Regions from separate parts of the Paenibacillus thiaminolyticus genome, predicted to be linked through region 2. Evidence: riboswitches for the same ligand, from Rfam matches in the RefSeq annotation. Region 2 holds a riboswitch; the other holds the start of a gene.
The links. A riboswitch is a leader RNA that binds a small molecule or an ion and turns the genes downstream of it on or off. The one in region 2 is predicted to bind cyclic di-GMP.
Positions count from the first base shown of each region.

Region 1: it holds a riboswitch for cyclic di-GMP, as region 2 does, so the genes downstream of both, FLT43_RS01945 (glycosyl hydrolase family 18 protein) here and FLT43_RS04160 (CAP domain-containing protein) in region 2, are expected to answer to the same signal.

Region 1 covers NZ_CP041405.1:454,614-462,093, reverse strand. Annotated here, with positions in the region: gene FLT43_RS01955 (helix-turn-helix transcriptional regulator) at 1-35, shown strand, start outside; gene fabG (3-oxoacyl-ACP reductase FabG) at 229-1,008, opposite strand; cyclic di-GMP riboswitch class I at 1,521-1,603, shown strand; gene FLT43_RS01945 (glycosyl hydrolase family 18 protein) at 1,706-5,578, shown strand; gene FLT43_RS01940 (DUF5316 domain-containing protein) at 5,800-6,105, shown strand; gene abc-f (ribosomal protection-like ABC-F family protein) at 6,652-7,480, opposite strand, start outside.
Region 2 covers NZ_CP041405.1:924,857-932,336, forward strand. Annotated here, with positions in the region: gene FLT43_RS04145 (aspartyl-phosphate phosphatase Spo0E family protein) at 125-451, opposite strand; gene FLT43_RS04150 (helix-turn-helix domain-containing protein) at 667-2,094, opposite strand; gene FLT43_RS04155 (SLC13 family permease) at 2,337-4,208, shown strand; cyclic di-GMP riboswitch class I at 4,327-4,416, shown strand; gene FLT43_RS04160 (CAP domain-containing protein) at 4,543-5,625, shown strand; gene FLT43_RS30455 (SdrD B-like domain-containing protein) at 5,673-7,480, opposite strand, start outside.

The DNA of each region.
Region 1 (7,480 bases), 470 kb from region 2:
ACCGGAAGCAATATCAGGTATTTCGCGTGGATTAAGTACAGCAAGGCATCCACGGTAATATAGGATACTTGGTCCTCCCAAGGCCCCTACTCCAATTCAGCTTCACAAAAAAAGTGGACATAAACCGTTTTTCTAAAACGGATGTCCACTTATACATAGGGTATATGATGATTACATTAAGCTCGGCCAGCAGTGGCTCATGATGAACGGTATCCTATAGGAATCGAATCAGGTATGCACCATCGCTTCCAGACTCTCTGGAATAATCTGACCGCCATCCACGATGATGGTCTGGCCCGTAATAAAACCAGCCTCCTTCGAAGCCAAAAAAAGAGCGGCGTAAGCGATATCTTCGACGCTTCCAAGCCGCTTGAGCGGGATGGACGCCGTCATCGCCTGCAGATAATGATCTCCAAGGCCTTCCAAGCCTTCCGTCATTATGTTGCCGGGCATGACGGCGTTAATTGTAATGTTGTAGCGCGCGAGCTCGAGCGCCGCACTGCGCATGAATCCAAGCTGAGCGGCTTTGCTTGCGCCGTAGTGCGACCATCCGGCATAGCCGGTGGCCGGCCCCGTAATCGAGGAGGTAACAATGATCCGGCCGTATTCCGCTTTCTTCAGAAAGGGCAGGCAGGCTTGAAGGGAAAACAGCGTCCCGCGTGCATTCGTGTTCATCACCTGATCCCAATGCTCGCCGGTCATCTCCTCGATCGTCGCATTCGGAAAAATACCGGCGTTGGCGCACAGAACGTCGATCCCCCCGAAAGTAGCGGCCGCCTCGCTTGCAACGCACTTCATCGACTCCAAATCGGCGACATTTCCTTGGAAGGCATGAGCAATACCTCCGTTATCCCGGATTTCCGCCGCGGTTTCCTCCGCTTTCGTCAAGCTGCGTGCGACGACCGCGACTTTCGCCCCTTGTGCGGCGAAGGTTCTCGCAATTCCTTTGCCGATTCCTTTGCTGGCTCCGGTCACGACGACCGTCTTATCCTTCAGTGGCGTCAGCATGTAGCAACACTCCTATCCTATGTAATATGAGTTACAATTTCCCATTGCTTGGATTCCTTATCATCGTACTACAATTCCAAATGTGGAGGCAACTTGCTGAACCTCTCCCATAAGGATAGTTATATTCGGTTATCATTTTGCGAACTCCGGCTAGTTCATCCAATCCAAGATATATCTCCCCTCCTCCCTAAGACCTATTGGCCCAAACCTTGCCGGACATCTTAAAAATGTAAAAATGCAGAACAAGGAATGCCAAGGGAATGGCGCAGTTACTAGGAAGATGCACAGCATGAAACCATATGAAATCAAAATACGGTCCCTTATCGCATCCGCATTATTAACCTTATATGTTGCAAGTGAATAATAGAATCGACCTATGTTCATATATTCACATATGAGCTGCAAGACCCATTAAATAAACGAGAAAATACTGTATATTAAACGGTGCATACATGCATCGTTATACAATACATCGCCGCCATTAAAAGTAAAAGCGTATGCATTTATGTCCAGGTATTACTAGGCAAAGCTAGGGAAATCTAGTGACGCAAAGCTAAAGGGGCTAAGGAAAATTCTATGCCAGCCAGTTGCCGATTAATAGCATCCAAGCCCTATTAGTCGTATGCGTTATAAATGTAAGCGTTACCCTGCCCTAGCTGCCTATTAATATAATCTATTGATAGGAAGTGAATAACGGATGAAGACTAGGAGAAAGCAGAGTGCCCGAAGATTGTTCGCCATGACGGTAATGACCATCATGATGTTCGTGTCTTCATTGGCGCCAGCTTATGCAGGAACGACTGTTCCTGCAGCACAGGAACCTGTGGTCAAGAACTCGACACAGGAAATCCGGAATGTCATGTACTATGGCGATTGGTCGATTTGGGGAGGACAAGGGAACTTTTATCCCAAGGATATTCCCGCCGATCAATTAACCCACTTGAACTATGCGTTCCTCGATTTTGACGCTCAAGGCAACCTCGTCTTTACGGACAAGGATGCGGCTGTGGGCGCGCCTGTCGGCCAGGATGGCGTACAATGGGATATGGCCAATTCAGGCAGCCTTATCGCCCTGCAGCAATTGCGCGCAGAAAACCCGAACCTGAAAATCGGCATCTCTCTTGGCGGATGGTCCAAATCAGGCGACTTCTCCGTTGTAGCGGCCGATGCTTCGAAGCGGGCGAATCTGGTGGAGAATGTCATGAAATTCATCAAGTACACGAACATGGACTTCGTTGATGTGGATTGGGAGTTCCCGGCTGAAGTTCGCCAGCCTGATCTGGTCGATAATAAAAACGATGAAGGCACGAAATACGCCACGCCGGAGGATAAAAATAATTATATCGTGCTCCTGCAAGACTTGAAAAACGCATTGAATAAACAAGGAGCCGAGCTTGGTAAAGCGTATGAACTGTCTGTTGCGCTCCCAGCGCCGAAGGCTAAGATTGATATCGGCATTGATGTGCCAAGACTGTTCAACATTGTAGACTTTGCCAACATCATGACTTATGACATGCGCGGCGCATGGGATGAGGTAAGCGGCCATCATACCGGCTTGTATCCGAATCCAAATGACCCGCTCACCGGCAACAACCTATCTGTTGACGAGAGCGTGAACTATTTGATTCAGCAAGGTGCCGAACCGAGCAAGATTGTTATCGGGGCGGCCTACTATACTCGCGGCTGGGATAAGGTGTCTCAAGGATCCGATCCGAATCATCCGGGACTATTCGGTGACGCCGCACTATCTGCCAAGGATGCGGATCAGACTCCATCCCGCGGCGCGGTTGGTGAATCCCCTCTCGTCCTGGGGGACGGCGGCCGCCGAACAGGGACTTGGTCTTATCGCAATCTCGACAAGTTGAAGGCCGCATACCCGAATCTCAAAGAATACTGGGATGATGCAGCTAAAGCTCCATATCTATATGATAATACAACTGGCGTATTCTACACGTATGACAATGAAAGATCGATTCAAGAGAAAACGAAATATGTGCTTGAGCGCGGCCTAGGCGGCGTCATTGCTTGGATGGCTTCCAATGATGCCCCTACTACGGACCCGGCCAAGCGCGACAAATTAACAAAGGTAACGAAAGAAGGCCTCTTCGGAAGCCAGCCGTTGAAAACACATGAGATCCAATATACCAAGCTGGACGTGACGGTTGCTATGAAACCGTATACAGAGCCTTGGGGCAACAATAAAGGGTATGAAATTACCCTCGTCAATAACGAGTCTTTGACCGAATCGAATCAAGTATTGAGAGCCGTGGAAAGAGGAGCAAAAACAGTTAAGCTGCCGAAGCTTTACATCCAAGCCGATGGATCGTTCACTTCCGGCGATTATTTGGCGGGAACCGTAACCAATGAGAACGGGTATACAGTCGTCGATTTGAAATCGGTTTATGACGCCAAGACGATTGAGCCTGGCAGATCCTATACGTTCAAACTTAAGGGAGATGCCGAGATTACAAGCATGGAGCTTGTTCAGCGGGTCTCGAATAACAGCCCGGAGATGAACAGACAACTCATTCTGGGTGATGAAGCTCCAAGCAACAATCAACCGCCTGTATTGCATGGCGTAACGGACCTGACGCTTCAAGTCGGCGACAACTTTGATAAGCTGGCCGGCGTAACCGCTACGGACACAGAAGACGGAGATCTGACATCCCGTATTACCGTGACGGGAGAAGTCAATACGAATGTGGCCGGCAAGTATGAGCTAGTGTACTCCATTACGGATTCACAAGGATTAACGGCCGAGAAAAAACGCACCATTACCGTTATCGAAGCGGCAGCTCCGGGGTATGATTTTGGGGTTGGCCAAGGCATCGAGTGGCCGAAGCAAGTCAATTCTCCATTCGTCGATATGGTTGCATGGGTTACCAAGCCGGGCTATTCTAACAACGGCGCCCCTAACCTCGCCAGAATTTCCGAGGACACAGGCGTGAAATTCTTCAATCTCGGCTTTATTCAAACCATTTCGCGCCAAATCGTTGACGGCAAAGTGCAATGGGGATGGGGAGGGTACTCCGTCCTCAATGAAAAAAATGCTGATAACGCCCAATATCAAGGAATCAAGCAGTCTATCCGGGAGATTCGCGAGATGGGCGGCGATGTCACGATCTCGCTGGGCGGTTTGAACGGCGTTACATTCTGGGAAGTCACTCAAGACACCGATATCCTCTTCAATACGTATTTGGAGCTTGTTCAAGGCTATGGACTGACGAGACTGGACCTCGACATTGAGGGCGGCGCTCAGAACAAAGCCCTGAATGCCGCCAATGCGAAGGCGATTAAGAAGCTGCAAGATGCAACGGGAGTCGATATCGTATTAACCCTCCCTGTACTGCCAAGCGGTCTGACTTCTGTTCAATTGGTTGTGTTGGAAGCTTACTTGTCTGCCGGCGTGGATGTCACAGTCGTGAACATCATGACGATGTGCTATGGCAACGGAACGCTCCTGCCTGGCGAGAACTATGGTTCCGCTTCTCTGAGAGCCGTTGATTCGACGAAGAATCAAGTGAAGCAGTACTTCAAGCAGTTTGCCAACATTGATCTAACCGATGAAGAGGCTTATGGCATCATTGGAACCACGCCGTCCATTGGTTTTGAAGGAGCGGCTCATCCGGTCTTCACGACGGAGTGGTCTCAGTGGGTTGTGGATCATGCGATCGAGAAAGGGCTGGCGATGACCTCCTTCTGGTCGATGAACCGGGATGCGATGTTGGAAAATAACAGCGGCGTAACGTCTCAATATCAATTTACCGATATTTTCAAGACATTCGGAAATGGAAGCACCCCGCCGGTCGCTTCAAAACCCGTGATTCATGGCGCATCGGATAAAACGATTTTCGTTGGCGAGCACTTCGATCCGAGAGAAGGAGTTACCGCTACGGACAAAAAGGACGGCGACCTGACCGAGCGGATCGTCATCGAAGGAGCGGTTGACTCCTCTACTCCAGGAACCTATAAGCTGGTATATACCGTAGAGAACAGCCAAGGGCAGCAAGCAATTGCTGAACGTACAATCACTGTTGCAGAAAAGATCAATCACAAGCCTGTGATTCATGGCGCAACGGATAAAACGATTCTCGTTGGCGAGCACTTCGATCCGAGAGAAGGGGTTACCGCTTCGGATGAAGAGGACGGCGACCTGACCGATCGCCTCGTGATCGAAGGAACGGTTGATTCCTCTACTCCGGGAACCTACAAGCTGGTGTATACCGTAGAAGACAGCCAAGGCCTGCAAGCCTCTGCAGAGCGCCATATTACCGTTATCGATGGACTTGCGGATACGTATGATCCGAAGAAGGTCTACCTCGAAGGTGATTCGGTCATCTACAAAGGAGAGAAATACACCGCGAAATGGTGGGTACAAGGCCAAGCACCGGATACCTCCCAAGCATGGCAAAAAGAAGTAATTCCAAATGAAGACGGCAGTGTGGATTACGTGCCGGGCAATGTGTATGTAGGAGGCGATTTGGTTCGCTATGAAGGCAAGCTCTATCAAGCCAAGTGGTGGACACAGAGCATTCCGGGAAGCGATGACTCCTGGAAGCTTGTAGAATAATAGCAAGTCGAAGCTCTATTTAAGCTGTATCTACCGGGACTAACCCTGCATGGGTTAGTCCCTTCTGCTTGCTCTTATGGGTATTCCTTTCATTCTTGCGGAAGGAATCGATCAGCCATGCCCAGACACCCCAACGCCGTCATAGAATACAGAGTGCCGCTATTTCATGATCTGTAGGATATGGTAATATAAACTTAATCAGTCATGACAAGGAGGCAATAATGAAAAAAGCACTCGGGATTGGACTTTTTATACTTAGCGCCATTGCCGCTATGTCCATCGTCGCTTGGGATATTTCCATTGCGATGAAGTTATCCGGGTATGTTGGATTGGCTGCTTTAGTAATAGCCGCTCTTTTTTCTGGTGCCATGATTGACCCTGATTCCAGACGTGTGGACTTGGCGACCGAAGGCAAGGAATCCATGAATCGCAGATTCCGATTATCCACTTTTTTATTACTGGTCGCTCTACCGAATCTGCTTGCGTGTCTCATCCTCTACTTCGGTTCGAAATGGTTAGGAGGTTAAAGTGTCCGCCCCCCAAATCCGTCTTCCCTCCCAGGCGTTAAAAAGTCCAAGGGATTTTTCGGTACTCCATTTGGACTTGTCTCTCCGTAGAAAAAATGGATGTAAAGCGCTCTGAACTGCACGATTTCTCCAGACACGTTGATTCGGCAAGCGAAATCCTGCGCAAATACAGCAATTCGATATGGACGACTTTACTAGAAAGGGAATCCTGCAAAACGGCAGCAATTTCACCCGTTTCTCTTCGACTTGGAGCAAAAGGGACTAAAATGATGTAGATGTGCAGCATTTCCTCGGGGTGCGGACTCATTGTGCCGAAATTCCTGTAACATAGCAGCAATTCCCTCCACATGTTCAAGCCCCAGGAGACAGAGTGCCCAGTTTTGATCCCAAAAAGATTCGTTTCAAGATGCTCGTCTCCATATCCTAACCTTACCAAGAACAGAAGCAAGGCGGAAGACCTGCTTTCCCCCCCCCTAAAATTTATAAATTCTTTAATCTTAAAAAAGACTCTATCACACTAAGTGCGATAGAGTCGATGCTCCAACATCAAAATACTTTCGTCGTCCAGGACTCACAGTTCCATGTCTCCGTCACGACCTCACGATAAAATTCAGGTTCGTGGGAAATGAGCAGGATGCTGCCCTTGTATGCCTTGAGTGCACGCTTCAGCTCTTCCTTCGCATCGACATCCAGATGGTTCGTCGGCTCATCGAGCACGAGCAGGTTGGTCTCAATGTTGACGAGCTTGCAGAGGCGAACCTTCGCCTTCTCGCCGCCGCTGAGCACGGCGATTTTGCTCTCGATATGCTTCGTCGTCAGCCCGCACTTCGCCAGTGCCGCACGCACCTCGAATTGGGTGAAGGAAGGGAACTCCTTCCAGATCTCTTCGATGCATGTATTGTAGTTCGCATCTTTGATTTCCTGTTCGAAATAGCCGATATCCAGATTGTCTCCCCGTTCAACAGAACCGGATATCGCCGGAATCTCGCCGAGAATGCTGCGCAGCAGCGTCGTCTTACCAATACCGTTCGCACCGACAAGTGCGATCTTCTGACCGCGCTCCATACGGAGGTTCAACGGACGGGACAGTGGTTCATCATAACCGATGACAAGATCATTGGTCTCGAACACCAGCTTGCTGGATGCCCGGGAATCTTTGAAGTTGAACTGCGGCTTCGGCTTTTCCTTCGCCAGCTCGATAATCTCCATCTTATCCAGCTTCTTCTGCCTCGACATCGCCATATTGCGCGTGGCTACGCTCGCCTTGTTGCGTGCGACGAAGTCCTTCAGGTCGGCAATCTCCTGCTGCTGACGCTTATAAGCCGCTTCCAGCTGCTGCTTCTTCATTTCATAGACTTGCTGGAACTTGTCATAG
Region 2 (7,480 bases):
CTCTTTCCATCGTACCATGAGCGAATATTTCCTATCCAGCCTTGCATGCATAATATTTTCCGTTCTTGTCCTTATCCCGGAATCCGGCTTCCACTCTCTCAGGAGACCTCTGTCTTCGTCATGCTTATTGGTGAAGCAGCACACCGACCCGTTGCTGCTTGCTGCCGTTCCGGTATCTCGCCTTCTGGAAGAGCACAATGTATTTGTCAAGCCGCTGACTTTCCCGGATTGCCCTTTCATTCAGCAGATCATTATTTTCCATCGCCAGATGGACCATTCGCGCTCGGATCTGTTCGATTTTGCACATCAGATCTTGTAAATCCGTCTCTTCCACTTCCGGCTCCAGCCTGCTCATCATCCATTCTCCGCCAGGAGCCGACAGCTCATTTCGATGAAGGAGCGCTCCCCGTTCCGCCATTCTGCAGGAACCGCCCTTATTCACGTCTTCCATCTCCTACTATTGCCCTCCCTCAAGCAACATGATTTGACAATTCCAATTATAAGCAATTATTCCTTCGTCATCCTAGTTAAAAAAAGTTAATAATCCCGTCGAATCATCACTTTTCATTCCAATTTGAGCCATAAAAAGACACTTCCCAGCAGGGAAGTGCCCAGCCATCCTTTTCAAGATTACTTACCTTGATAACGTTATGAAAATGAACGGAGTTACACTTCAAGTCCCGCTCCGTGATTGTACATATGCAAGGTTTTCGAGCCGTCTGTTATCGAATGATAGAGTTTCCGTTGCTGTTCTGATGCATATTGCCGATATTTTTCAAATAACATCATGCTTCGATAGGCAGAGCCTGGCTGATTGTTAAGGAACGATAGCTTCACACACCGCAGGATTCCATCTATCCCCCTGTCGAATCGTTGTCTCATGAACTCATATGTGGCGTAGTTGTACAGAAAGTTAAGAAGCCGCTCTATGTAAATGATGCTCCCGCTATCCTTAAGCTGACAAATCTGCTTCGAAAATCTGTCCAAAACATGATCAACACAAAATCCATACTCCGAAGCGGACATCAGTATCGGGTTCAATCCCGGCAGCAATTCTGCCGGATGCTCGGCCAAATAATCCGCATATGGGTCAACGGCATTCTCGTTGCCCCTGCTTACTTCAAGCGTGTACAAATTGCCTCGTGCCCACAGCTTGAACTTCTCTATAAATGCAAGTCCCGCTTCATCCACCACTTCAAACCAATCCAAATTCTCATAGCCTTGTACATATTGCAGCGCCTCGGTGTACCTCTTGCATCTCTCCAGCACATTTCCCTTCATCAAATATCCTTCGCCATAATAGGCCACCAGCGGGAATTCGGATGGAGACAGCTTCGGGTCATTCCCCTTCTTCCGCTCTCGACTCATATATTGATATACTGTCGTTGCCAGCTCGCGCAGCTCATCTGCGTACTGTTCCGCTCGCCTCCATTGATATAAGCTGTAGCATACATTGCCCAAATAATGCAGCGCTTCAAGCTGGAGATGCTCCTGCAGCCGCTTCCGATAAGGAGAGAAGGCGATGACCGCTTCCCAGTTCTTCTGCGCATCCCGGCCGATCGACGCCCGGAACATCCGGTAGTGGCTCATAATGAGCCGCTCCGCAAAATTGTCCTTCTCGTTCTCTATCACATATTGATAGAAAGGCACAGCCGCCTGCACCTGACCCTTCGCATACAGTTCCTCCGCGACATCGTACAGCAACGCCAATGCAACCCGTGGCGTGTCCAGCATCTTCGCTATGATACTCTCAATGTAATCGAGGCGGTCCAACTCGGCGCAGCGGACCAGATAGGAGCGCACGCGCTTGTTCGACAGCCGCTCCTCGCCGCTTCGCAGCTTCCCGTTCCCACTCTTGAAGCATTCCTCGTAATATAAGTCGTATAGCCAGCCCGGCTCTTCTCCGAAAGCGGCAGCCAGCTTGTCCAACTGCTCCACCGTCATCGGACGTGGCGGATTCCCATTCAGCACCATGCTGAGATGCCCTTGATTAACGCCTGACAATTCGCTTACCTTCAGGAGCGTATATCCCTTCTCCTTAATCTTCTTGTCGATCTCCGACCGCAAAGCTCTGTATTGCCCAGCCATAGACATAACCTGCGATCTGCCTCCTGACAATCGAGCGAATGATTCGGCATCCTTCGACATGATCTGAGTAATTTTATTCATTTTTCCTTTTTTCCCCTTAATAGTATCATTATTTCATATCATTGTAAATGACATTTTCCCATAAAATTCATTCCTTATGCGTGGATTTGAAAGTATGATAGAGTATGTTAACTAGGAGATTTCCAGACTATCATCGGCATGACAGAAAGGGGCTTTATTCCGTATCTATGAATTCAGACATCATTATTACGCTTATTATATTGGCCGCTGCAGCGATTCTCTTCATGACAGGGAAGATCCGATCGGATCTGGTCGCCATCTGTTCCCTAATCCTGCTCGTCCTGCTTGGAATATTGACGCCGAACGAAGCGTTGTCCGGCTTCTCTAATTCCGTCGTCATCATGATGATCGGCTTGTTCATCGTCGGAGGCGGGATCTTCCAGACCGGGCTCGCCAAGCTGGCCAGCGGCAAGATGCTTCAGCTCGCGGGCGGCAGCGAGACGCGTCTGTTGATTACCGTTATCCTGGCCACGTCGCTAATCGGCGCCTTCGTCAGCAATACCGGCACCGTCGCCGTCATGCTGCCCATCGTCGTCAGCATGGCCGCCAGTGCCAATATCAGCCCGGGACGCCTGTTGATGCCGATCGCGTTCGCCAGCAGCATGGGCGGCATGCTGACTCTAATCGGGACGCCGCCCAACCTGGTCATCAGCGAGACGCTCGCCCAGGCGGGGTTCGATGAGCTGTCCTTCTTCTCCTTCACCCCGATCGGGATCGTCTGCCTCCTGATCGGCACCGGTCTTCTGCTGCTTCTGAGCAGGCTGCTTCCGAAGGAACAAGGCGAAGGGCGCGGCAAGCGGAACGCGCGATCGCTGCACGAGCTTGCCCGGCAGTACCAGTTGTCCCAGAACCTGTACCGCGTGCAGGCCGGCGACGAAGCGACGATTGTATCCCGATCGCTGCAGGAGCTGGATATTCCGAACCAATATCAGGTTCATATTATCGAGATTCGCCGCCGGACATCGAACAAGAACCCGTTCTTCAAGACGATCAATCAAGAGATTGCCGGTCCGGCGACCGTCATCCATGACAAAGATATTCTGTATGTATATGGACCGTTCCACCGCGTGCAAGCATTCGCCGAGGCGTGCGGGCTTCATCTGCTTGACCATCGGGCCGCCGAGATCGAGCAAGCTGCCGAACCGAATACCGAGCGGTACGCTTCGGATCAGATCGGCATCGCCGAGGTGCTGCTGCCGCCCAATTCCCCGCTGCTTAATCTGCAGGTGAAGCAGTCGGGATTCCGCGAGAAATACCAGCTCAATATATTGGCGATTCAGCGCAAAGGAGAGTATTTGCTGCATCAGCTCAAGGACGAGAAAATCCGGTTCGGCGATGCCCTGCTCGTTCAGGGGACATGGAAAAGCATCGCTCGGCTGTCAAGGGAGGAGTCGGATGTGGTCGTCGTCGGCCAGCCGCTGGAGACGGCAGCTGCGATGCCTATGAACCATAAAGCGCCGCTCGCGGCCGGCATCATGCTCTTCATGATCGCGCTGCTCATTCTGGAGATATTCCCGGCCGTCATCTCCGTCATGATCGCAGCCGTCCTGATGGTAGCCACGGGATGTCTTCGCGGAATGGAATCCGCCTACAAGACGATTAACTGGGAGAGCATCGTCCTGATTGGCGGCATGATTCCGATGTCCATCGCGATCGAGAAGACAGGCGCGGCAGCCCTGCTCTCGCAGAAGCTCGTGCTGACCCTCGGGAATATCGGGCCGTTCGCCTTGCTCGCCGGCATCTATTTTACGACGTCGATCCTGACGCTCTTCATCAGCAATACCGCATGCGCTGTCCTGGTCGCGCCGATCGCGATGACCGCTGCGATGCAGTTGGGCGTCAATCCGCATCCGTATCTGTTCGCCGTCGCGATTGCCGCCAGCATGTGCTTCGCCGTCCCGTTCTCGACCCCGCCCAACGCGTTGGTCATGTCGGCCGGCAAATATTCCTTCATGGACTATATCCGGGTGGGATTGCCGCTTCAGTTGCTGCTTGGCATTGCCATGGTAGCGCTGCTGCCGCTCTTTTTTCCGTTTTGAAAGCTAGCAAACGATCTCTCATTCGACAATCTCGTATTTCTATCAACAAAATGGGATATATTGTATGTACGTTCCATCTCAAAGATGATAGAATGAACCATAGAATAGATACGCTAAAAATGGATAATGGCAAACCCTAGCGAAAGCAGGGGACGCAAAGCCACGGGTCTAATGCATGCACGCATGCGATGATAGCCGGGTTGCCCTAATTGCGACAGTTGTTGCGTCTTTTTGGCGCCGCCTTTAGGGTGGCGCTTTTTTAATTGCAAGAGCGCCCCCGTTTATCATCTCATTCTAGCGTAGTTTAATTTCGTTATGGAATGGGGAGATAGCTATGGGTACACATCAATATACGACCGAACACAACGATAACTCAACCGTGAATAGCCAACCTAAAAGAACAGCGAGACGGCATGCATCGGCACTCCTCTGCGCAGCAATAGCTATCGGTCTGTTCCTGACGCCTGCATTCACCTACGCGGCAGCGGACAGCATTCCGGCAGCGGACGGGGCGCTGCGCACCCCTCCAGTAGCCGCGGGAGCTAGCAGCACGATTAGCGGCACAGAATTCAAGCTTCAAGGCATCTCAATCGGGATGAGCGAATCGGAATTGATCGGAATTCTTGGAGAACCCGCCCGCAAAGATTTAAGCGAATACAATTTCGAATGGTACATATACAATCAGAATTATGAACGTTATATCCAGGTCGGCGTACAGCACGGCAAAGTGGTTGCCCTGTATACGAACGCCCAGGATTGGACTGGCGCCGGTGGAATCGGCTTCGGGTCGGCCAGACAAGAAGTCGAAGCCGCTTACGGCTCCCCGCTTGCCAGTCTCAAGAAAGGAAATACGATCTATAAGTTCAAGGACAACGGCGGAGAATACAGCCTGCATCAAGTCGGCGGGGTATATGCTACTCTATTTTACGATCTGAGCCGAAAAAATACGGTCACCTCGATCCAGCTCGTTGATCAGAAGATCGAGTTATCGTTCAAAGGCTTTTATGGAAAGCCAAGCGAACGATTGCGGGAAAGCCTTGAGCGGGAAGTGCTGGATTTGACCAATGCGGTCCGTGTACGTGAAGGAAAAAAACCGCTCGAGTGGAACGACGAGATTGCGGTAACGGCGCGCAAACATAGCGCAGACATGATGAAGCGCACCTTCTTCTCGCACGACAATCCGGATGGCCAGTCTCCGTTCGATCGGATGAAGCAAGACGGCATCGCTTACAGGATGGCCGGAGAAAATATTGCGGCCGGACAAACAAGCGCCATCTTCGCCCACGAGAACTGGATGAATTCAAGCGGCCACCGCAACAACATATTAAGCGATTTCGAGCGCCTTGGCGTCGGAATCTCCTTCGGCGGACCCTATCAAGTCTATTATACGCAAAACTTTTTTACGCCGAGCCGATAGATTCAAAAATGCCGCCGCCTCTTGCACAGGCGGCGGCTAGCATAGCTCTACTCGTTATGCTTCATTCTTTTGCGCGAGAACCACATGACAACTGCGGCAGCGCAGAACAACAGGCCAATCCAAGAAGCAAACGGCGATTTCTCTCCGGTTGCCGGCAGACTTGGTCCAGCCGGATGTTCAGGCTTCTTGCGGTCTCCCGGCCGGTTCGCAGGGAGTTCATTCGAGCCTGGTTGCTCTTCCGTGCCAGGCTCCTCTTCCGTACCAGGTGTGCCTGGAACGGTGTCTCCCGGTTCGGTCTCACCGCCGACTACCGTGTCTGGTCCTTCTACAATCGTGCCGGGAACCGTTTTTCTGTTATCAGGAGGCTTCGTGCCTGGAGTGGTGCCGGAACCCGGATCTGTCGTTCCGCCACCGCCTGAACCCGGCCCTTCTGGATCAGGGCGTTCCGGCTCCGGCTTGAAGCCTGACTTGACCAGACCAGCGTCAATGGTCAGGTTCCGTTCCCCCTGGCCGAGCATGATCACGTCGGTCCAGCCGTCGGCATTGGCTTTGGAATTACGCGTCAGGTCGTTGCCGGCTCCTTTGATCGTGAACTTATAACCATCTGGCAGCTCAAAGTGTACGATGTAGGTTCCCGCGGACAAGTTGTCGAATAAATAGTAACCGTTATATACGACCTCGGTTACGGCAGGCCCGTATACATCCCCCGTTACCGTGCCTCCGTATGTGGAATCCGTTACCGTTACGGTCTTGTATACCGATTGGGTTACAGTCGTGGCCAACAGTTCACGGTTACTGTTATACAGCTTGACAGGTACGCCATTCAAGCCAACCTCGTCTTCATCCTGAATGCCGTTGCCATTCTTGTCGATCCAGACGTAATCGCCAAGTGCACCTGTGCCTGGTGCTACCGGCAGCGGGATAAGCCCGGCATCGATGTTGTGGTTCTTCTCGCCGTTGCCTAACACGATTTCTTCCGTGTAGCCTTCCTCATTGATCACGTCAGAGTCTTTGGCAGGATCGTTGCCTTGGTGCGGCTTCGTCCAGCTATAGCCGTCCGGCAGGATGAATTTCACGATATATTTGCCGGCAGGCAGATTCGTAAACAGATAGTACCCTGGCTTGCCTTCAAAATTGTTATTCGTGATGGTCTTGTTAAGCAGCTTGCCATCGATATCGAACAGTTCAACCGTTACACCATTCTTGCCTTCTTCATCATCATCCTGAATGCCATTGCCGTTTTTGTCGATCCAGACATAATCGCCGATTTCGCCTTCACGGCTGTCTTTAATTTTCACGCCGACTTTTTTCGGCTCTGCCGGCAGCAGCGGACTTCCGTTATCTGCCCGCTTCGCCGTAAAGCCGAACGAGTTCCAGGCAATCTCGTCATCGCCGCTCGGAGCGCCAACCGGCGCGCTCATTTCCCATACGACTTCCTTGCTCTCCCCTGGCTTCAGCACCAACTCGTCATCGAACACGAACTTCAGTGCCTTGACTGTCGTCAGATCATCCGGCGGCTCAGTGAACCAGCTTCCGCCTTCTAACGATACGGATTCATCCGTGCTGTAATACACCGACACGAATTGCGGCGTCACCACTTTCTTCGTCAAGACCAGACTCCATTTGCTTCCGCGCGGCGTCTTGTCGATGACTCCGGTATCGCCGATTCGAGGAAGGGCATCTACAATCGTGACGTTTTTGACTCCAACCGTGCCCTTGTTCGTCACGACCACCTTATATTTGATTTTTCCGCCTGGCGTAACGGTTCCGGTATCCGGATATTTCGTCCAGTTCCCTTCGTCCAGGTCACCCTGCACATATTTGACGGATTCGAGATTCGTTGCGGAATTAACAT